DNA from 2 places in the Pectobacterium punjabense genome. Region 2 is predicted to be linked to the other one. Evidence: predicted binding sites of a transcription regulator. Region 2 holds the regulator's gene; the other holds the start of a gene.

Evidence for each region. Region 2 encodes Fur, which represses iron uptake genes when iron is present. Its sites were predicted from a motif close to ATAATAATGAGAACNACTATCAA; they were not measured.
Region 1: exbB (tol-pal system-associated acyl-CoA thioesterase) is a predicted target of Fur. The motif match lies at 2,078-2,100, and genes of this name have one in related genera.

The regions. Positions count from the first base shown of each region.
Region 1 is NZ_CP038498.1:427,420-431,635, forward strand. Features, by position in the region: gene E2566_RS01980 (TRAP transporter small permease) at 1-435, opposite strand, end outside; gene E2566_RS01985 (TRAP transporter substrate-binding protein) at 550-1,527, opposite strand; gene exbB (tol-pal system-associated acyl-CoA thioesterase) at 2,201-3,205, shown strand; gene exbD (TonB system transport protein ExbD) at 3,209-3,634, shown strand; gene E2566_RS02000 (hypothetical protein) at 3,669-3,860, shown strand; gene E2566_RS02005 (YiiG family protein) at 3,857-4,216, opposite strand, start outside.
Region 2 is NZ_CP038498.1:1,485,106-1,489,321, forward strand. Features, by position in the region: gene glnS (glutamine--tRNA ligase) at 1-1,590, shown strand, start outside; gene fur (ferric iron uptake transcriptional regulator) at 1,654-2,103, opposite strand; gene fldA (flavodoxin FldA) at 2,433-2,960, opposite strand; gene E2566_RS06645 (methyl-accepting chemotaxis protein) at 3,850-4,216, shown strand, end outside.

The DNA of each region.
Region 1 (4,216 bases), 1.1 Mb from region 2:
CACGGTGATGAACGAGCCGATAGGCAGCGGCAAATAACTTTCACCCGCGGTTAATAATGGAAATTCTGCGACGGGCTGTTCCCATAATTCCATACAAAGCACGGTGCTGTAATAGAGAATAAACAGGCTGATTAAGAGCATCAGGATATTCGACAGGTGAGCGCAAATCTTCTTACCGGATTCTGGCAATCTGTCGGTAAACATGCTGACTGCAATATGTGAGCTAGAACGGTAACTGACGGCTGCGCCTACAAAAGTAAACGTCACCATACAAATAATCGAAATGGGTTCTGGCCAGGATAAGGCTGAATTTAAAACATAACGTGCGAATATGCCGATAGGAATTATTAGCGTCATAATTAATAACGCCAGACCAGAAACCCACATGGCAATACGATAGAGTATATCCATACTTAAGTGATAAGACTGTGCCATTGCGCCACCTATATTCACTTCGCTAAATGAGCAGCGAAGGATAATTGTTAATACGAGGCTATTCATGGTGGCGGATAAATAGCAGGCTATTTATCCGCTCAGATGAGATATTGATTATTGGACGTCGGCGACGGCTTTAATCAGATCCTGGTATTTGGCACCAAACTGATCGCGTACAGGCTGCGTAGCTTTGAAATAGTACTCGGTATCAATTTCATGGAATTGAACGCCACCGGCCTTCATTTTATCCAGAGATTGCTGAGTATACTCATTCCACAGCACGCGCTGTTCTTGCTGCGCTTCTTTCGCCAGCTTCAGGATAAGATCCTGATCTTCTTTGGAAAGCTTGTCCCATTTGGTTTTGGAGTACAGGAACAGCTCCGGAATAATAAAGTGGCGGCTCCAGGTGAAATTCTTGGCAACAGGCATGTAGTTATGTGCGACATAGGTTGGCGGATTATTCTCAGTGCCGTCAATCACGCCGGTTTGCATGCCGCTAAAGACTTCACTGGTGCCCATGGCGATGGAGTTGGCGCCCATGGCTTTCAGCGTTGCGAGAGCGACCTGACTGGTTTGGACGCGAATTTTCATGCCTTTGAGGTCTTCTGGTTTGGCTACTGGCTGCTTGGTGATTAAATTACGCGTTCCCGCGTCCATCCAGCCTAGGAAAACCAATTTTGATTTACTGTTCTGAGTAATCTTATCACCAATTTCCTGCCCGATTTTTCCATCCAGTACTTTATGCAGATGATCTTCATCACGGAAAATATAGGGCAGCGTAAAGACTTCTATTTCCGGTAAAATAGCGGCAACGGGCGTCATTGATACACGAATAATATCAATGGCACCGAGCTGCGCCTGCTCAATCATTTGTTTTTCATCACCTAATACGCCGCCAGGGAAGGTTTTAATTTCCAGTCTGCCACCTGTGGCAGCTTTTAATTTCTCTCCCATTTTCTGTACGGCGACGACATTCGGATATCCTTCAGGGTGAACATCGGAGGCTTTAATTTGTTGCGCCTGAATCGCGTGGCTCATCAGGAGTACAGTAGAACTCAGACAAACGCCGATCAATGTTTTCGACAGCTTCATTGAATTATCTCCAGAGGTAGGGTGACATTATCGATAATCAAATGGTGATTGAAAAAATAAACCTATGAAAAAATAGAATAACTTATGGTGGTACAGTGGTGAGACGACGGCATCCTTGTATGGGATATTATCGTGGTGCGCGTCGGCATTCTCTATGAGTTAAGCTAACCTATTATACAACTTCGTAGAATGACTCGTGTCACAAAAGAAAAAGCTAATATGAAATGCTGTTTTATAGGGGTTTTATTCCTATTTCCCCAATCTCAATATGCGTAACATGGTGTTTTTATTTATCTTATTGTGTGTTTGTGTTTCCATTCATTTCATTTAACCTATCGCCAGCCACCATGAAATGGTGTGATAACTTAATGTCGATCACAAAAGCCTAGCGGTATAACGCTGTGCTCTAAGTGAGTACCTGCGGCTCTCTCCTGAGATATATTTCTGGATGCTATGTTTCATGATTTTTTTATGCATTTCCCAGCGATATGCAGGTAATACCCCTAAAAACCCTGTCAGAACGCAAGAAAAAGTGTGTTATCTGGCGTAAATAATAATGAGAACGACTATCAATTCGTTCAGGGTTTGGTATCATTTCAGGCTGCGTTATTGCGGCATTAATACCTGCGGGTATGTGCACGTTATTGTACAGAACGAATGGTGGAGGCACAGCGTGAAGACGGCTGTCAGTAATACAACTCAACAGGTGTTATCAACCTGGCAAAAAAAACGTGGTGCGTTCAGCGCATTTTCCCGTAGCGTGCTGGTTATCCTGCTGTGTACGGCGGGACTAAGTGGAAATGCGTTTGCAGCGCCGGCAACGACGCCGTTATCGACAGAGAATGCAGCGCCAGCCGCTCAGCCTGCTGCTGCATCCCCTTCTGCCCCCGTGACAACCGATGCACCAGCATCCGCGCTCACGCTTCCGGCCAGTGCTGCACCGGGTACGAATAACCTGATGAAGACTGATTTGTCCGTCTGGGGCATGTACCAGCATGCTGATGCCGTGGTGAAAACGGTGATGATCGGCTTGCTGTTGGCTTCCGTGATTACCTGGGCGATTTTCTTCAGTAAAAGCGTTGAAATGTCTGGCGCGAAACGTCGCCTGCGCCGTGAGTATCTGGCGCTGGAACAGGCGAAAACGCTGGACGATGCGCTGGAAACGGCGGAGGCGTTCAAACCAGGCAGTGTAGCGCAACAGCTATTGGTGGATGCGCAGAACGAACTGGAACTCTCCGCACGTTCGGATGACAACAACGGGATTAAAGAGCGCACCGCGTTTCGTCTGGAACGTCGCGTGGCGGCTACCGGGCGTCATATGGGACGTGGCAATGGCTATCTGGCAACGGTTGGGGCAGTTGCACCGTTTGTGGGGTTGTTCGGTACGGTATGGGGCATCATGAACAGCTTCATCGGTATTGCACAGACGCAAACGACTAACCTGGCGGTGGTTGCACCGGGGATTGCAGAAGCTCTGCTGGCGACGGCGATTGGTCTGGTCGCTGCGATTCCTGCGGTGGTTATCTATAACGTCTTCGCTCGTTCGATTGCTGGCTACAAAGCGACGGTTGGCGATGTGGCGGCACAAGTGTTGCTGTTGCAAAGCCGCGATCTTGACGTTGCCGCCAGCAACGATAACCGGGCGTCTTCAGCAGCGCATAAACTGCGGGTGGGTTAAGTCATGGCGATGCATTTGAAGGAGGACGCGGGTGATGACGGTGAAATGCATGACATCAACGTCACGCCGTTCATTGACGTCATGCTGGTTCTGCTGATCATCTTCATGGTGGCGGCACCGCTGGCAACGGTGGACATTCGTGTCGATCTGCCAGCATCATCAGCAGTACCGCAGCCGCGTCCAGAGAAGCCACTTTATCTGACGGTAAAAGCGGATAAGCAAATGTTTCTGGGGGAAGAGGCGATTAACGAGCAGTCTCTGGCTCAGGTGTTGGATGCGAAAACCAGCGCCAACAAAGAAACAACTATCTTCTTTCAGGCGGATAAAAGCGTTGATTATGAAACTATCATGAGCGTGATGGATTCACTGCGTAAAGCGGGCTACCTCAAGGTTGGCTTGGTTGGTGCGGAAACCGCTGCTGCTAAATAACGCTTGAGAATGGTGTTTTAAGAAGGAATGCGGGATGAAGATCCAAACCGCATTCCTTTTTTTATTTCAGAATGACGTCATTGCCGTGCGAATGCTGGAGAACGCCGCAAACTCTGCACGCAAAAAAGCGACCAAGGCACTATTTCCCGCACTCTTCACCAAGATGCGCGGCAGGGTTAACTCGCCGCGCGGTCATCTTTCTATGCAACGTGGTCGCATGAGTTAGCGCAGACGGTTGCTGCTTTCCACTAGTGAGTTGTAGTTCTTGATGAGCTTATCGGCGCTGCCATCCACCATCCAGCCGGAGTTCTTGGACAGTAGCAGGCGCTCACCTTGGCTGTAGGGGGTTTTATCGCGTATGCGGCGCAGGCGCTCTTTGGCGGACACGCGATAATTTTCCAATGGTGAATCCATTACGGACCATGTTGCGGGTTTTGCGGCGTCGGGCTGCTTGGCCAGTTCGATCAGGGCGTCAGCGTTGTCTTCATAGGCTTTGAGCCGGGCTGTGGCGGTGTTGATGTCGAAGTTATCCTGCGTCAGCATGTTCACCAGCTGTTTGGCGCTGAGCATGGTAGCCATATA
Region 2 (4,216 bases):
AAGCATGACCATATTCAGACGCGTTTCCCGCCAGAGCCGAACGGTTATCTGCATATTGGGCATGCCAAATCTATTTGTCTGAATTTTGGGATCGCGCGTGACTACCAGGGGCAATGTAACCTGCGTTTTGACGACACCAATCCGGTAAAAGAAGATATCGAATACGTTGAGTCGATCAAACGTGACGTCGAGTGGCTGGGTTTTTCATGGAGCGGTAACGTTCGTTATTCTTCTGATTATTTCGATCAACTGCACGCTTATGCGGTTGAGCTGATCGGTAAAGGACTGGCTTACGTTGATGAGCTGACGGCCGATCAGATTCGTGAATATCGTGGCACGTTGACGGCACCGGGTAAAAACAGCCCTTATCGTGACCGTACCGTGCAGGAAAACCTGGCGCTGTTTGAAAAAATGCGCAACGGTGGGTTTGCCGAAGGTACTGCTTGTCTGCGTGCAAAAATCGATATGGCATCATCCTTTATCGTGATGCGCGATCCTGTGTTGTATCGCATTAAGTTCGCCGATCACCACCAGACGGGCAATAAGTGGTGCATCTACCCGATGTATGACTTCACCCACTGCATTTCCGACGCATTGGAAGGAATCACGCATTCGCTGTGTACGCTGGAATTCCAGGATAACCGCCGTTTGTACGATTGGGTACTGGATAACATCACGATTCCTTGTCACCCACGCCAGTACGAATTCTCCCGCCTCAATCTCGAATACGCGATTATGTCCAAGCGTAAGCTGAACCAACTGGTCGTGGAAAACGTGGTTGAAGGCTGGGATGATCCGCGTATGCCGACTATCTCAGGCCTGCGTCGTCGTGGCTATAGTGCGGCTTCCGTCCGTGAATTCTGTGTGCGCATCGGCGTAACGAAGCAGGACAATAACGTGGAAATGGCTGCACTTGAATCCTGCATCCGTGACGATCTGAATGAGAATGCTCCGCGTGCAATGGCAGTGTTAGATCCGGTCAAAGTGGTGATCGAGAATCTGTCTGCTGAGCACGAAGAGTTTGTTGCGATGCCAAATCATCCTAATAAGCCGGAAATGGGCTCACGTCAGGTGGCATTCAGCCGCGAAGTTTACATCGATCGCGCTGACTTCCGCGAAGAAGCCAACAAGCAGTACAAACGTTTGGTGCTGGGTAAAGAAGTGCGTCTGCGTAATGCCTATGTGATCAAAGCCGATCGCATTGAAAAAGACGAGCAGGGCACTATCACCACGATCTATTGCAGTTACGATGCAGAAACGCTGAGCAAAGATCCGGCTGATGGACGTAAAGTGAAAGGCGTCATCCACTGGGTCTCCGCTGCACATGGCGTCCCTGCGGAATTCCGCTTGTACGATCGTCTGTTCAGTGTGGCGAACCCTGGCGCGGCGGATGACTTCCTGTCGACGATTAACCCAGACTCACTGAAAGTGACGCAAGGTTTTGTCGAGGCGAGCTTGGCACAGGCGGAAGTAGAGAAAGCGTATCAGTTTGAGCGCGAAGGTTACTTCTGTGCCGATCGTGTTTACTCCAGTGCAGAACATCTGGTGTTTAACCGAACGGTCGGACTGCGCGATACTTGGGTTGGCTAATGCCACGAAGTAGAAGACAAAAATAAAACCGCCTCGGCGGTTTTATTTTTTGATGCGGTCGATTTATCGTGTGGACTCATGCAGAGTTTCGTCTTCTCGACAATCCCCTTCACTGCAATGCCCATAGAGATACAAACTGTGGTTGGTCAGTTTAATACCGTGTCTTTCTGCGATCTCACGCTGACGTGCTTCGATAGATTCATCGCGGAATTCAATGACTTTGCCACAGTCGAGGCAAATTAGGTGATCGTGATGATGCTGTTGCGTCAGTTCAAAGACGGATTTACCCCCTTCGAAGTTATGACGGGTTACGATGCCTGCATCATCAAACTGGTTGAGTACGCGATAGACGGTAGCAAGACCAATCTCTTCACCCATATCAATCAGTCTCTTATATAAATCTTCCGCACTGACGTGATGACAGACAGGGTCCTGTAGCACTTCCAGTATTTTCAGTCTTGGAAGAGTGACTTTCAGGCCGGCCTTCTTTAATGCGGTATTGTTGTCAGTCATGCGGGTTTAGTCCTGTTGCTTACTTATCAATGGAGGCTGCCTAGCCTATGACATCGGTCGGCTCAAAAAATGTAATTGCGTCTCAATTATAGAACCGCGCATACAAAATGAAAACAAGGGAATGTTAACAATATTGTCCCCATTCATACTACTGATATACAGCGCAGTCCATTGTTGATGAATGAAGAAAGGATGAAGCACGTATAAAACCGATGGGATTATTGTACAGGTTTACTGATAGAAGTTAAAAAAATGTATCAATTATTATGAAAGGTTTTACCTATCGATACTATTTTGGCCCTGATCGAAATTATCAGGGCCAAAATGGCTTAGCCAACCAGCTCTTTTAGATTCAGTTCATCACTGATTTGTTTCACCCACGTCGTTACGCGTTCGCTGGTCAGCTCAGGCTGACGGTCTTCATCGATAGCCAAACCAATGAAGTGATTGTCGTCGGCGAGCCCTTTAGAGGCTTCAAAGTAATAACCTTCAGTTGGCCAGTGGCCGACAATCGTCGCGCCGCGAGGCTCAATGATGTCACGAATGGTGCCCATGGCATCACAGAAATATTCCGCATAGTCTTCCTGATCGCCGCAGCCAAACAAGGCAACCAATTTTCCGGTGAAATCAACCTCTTCCAGCGAAGGGAAGAAGTCATCCCAATCGCACTGAGCTTCACCGTAATACCAGGTTGGAATACCCAACAGCAGAATATCGAAACCTTCGAGGTCCTCTTTGCTGCTTTTGGCGATGTCATGAACATCAGCAACGTTGGTGCCTAACTGCTGTTGGATCGTTTTGGCGATGTTTTCCGTGTTGCCCGTATCACTGCCAAAGAATATTCCGATGAGTGCCATGAATTGAATAACCTCTTGATTCCTAATGGTATGGTGTAATATTTCACCCACTTATCTGTTAATAATAACAGACACTCACATCAGGAGAAACTCGTATCGGTATGGAGGCGTAAATCAAGAGCATGCGAAATGCTGAGGGCAATAAAAGAAACGGAAAACCCTCTCCATGGGCGTTAAAATACCCACCTTAATTGTGTGAGTATGATGTCTTCTGAGATTAGGTCTACACAGCCTTAGTATTATAAAGGTTATTTATTTGCAACACCGTTTCATTTTTTATGAATGATATTTTTATTTTATGGTTTGTTTCAATTGTAATTAAAAGCAGACTTCTGTTTGTGAAAAATAAAAGTCACGGAACGGTACATCCCTATTCAGGGAAATTAAAATGCATACAAAAGATAATGTTTTATCGAATTGAATGCGTGTAACATTTTGCGGGAAAATTCCTAATGAAGAAGATAAGAATTATAACCATTTACAGCTGAAACGATGCAACCTTAAAGAGAAAGGTTTTAGCTTTTTGATGTTAAAGAATAAAATGAAAATGATGCCCAAATTGCTTTGCCAGCCTGGCTGCATACCCACGCCAATCCGCATGGGAAGCGGGTGACCGTCGGTTTGCGTTCAACCCTATGATTAAAAACCTTATATTTATAAAAATAGGCTAATTTATTATCAGTGCGAAAAATTATATTAATAAATATAGCAAGAGTGCTAAATATTCTCTGTATTTAGCCGATGAGTTAGCGTGGTTTTTGAGTTTTCAACTCGGTGAAATGTGAACGCTAGGGAGAAGTGACCTGTTTCATGGTGTGAATTTTCTGATTCATATCGGTTGATTAGCGATAAAAATCTTTTTAACCATTTTCCTGATTTGGAGTGAGCTATGAGACTTATTAAAAATATTGCCATCAGAACCGCTATGCTATGGGTGCTGGGCATTTTTTGTGTTCTTTGGGGCGGCGTATCAATATATACCATGTTCTCTTTTAAAGAGATGACAGCGACCTCGAAAACCAGCACCTTGCTGGTTCAGAACATGAACTTTATCAATCAGGGTAACGATCAATACTTTCGTATGGTAACTCGTCTGGCGCGCGCTGTAGATGCGCGTCGCAGTGGTGATAATGCCACCGCAGATAAAGAGCAGGCCTCCGCGCTCGTCGCGCTGGATAAGCTGAAGTCTGATCTGGTGGCGTTTAATGCTATCGATCATGCGAGTCTGGACGATGCTCTGGTGCAAGCTGTCAGCC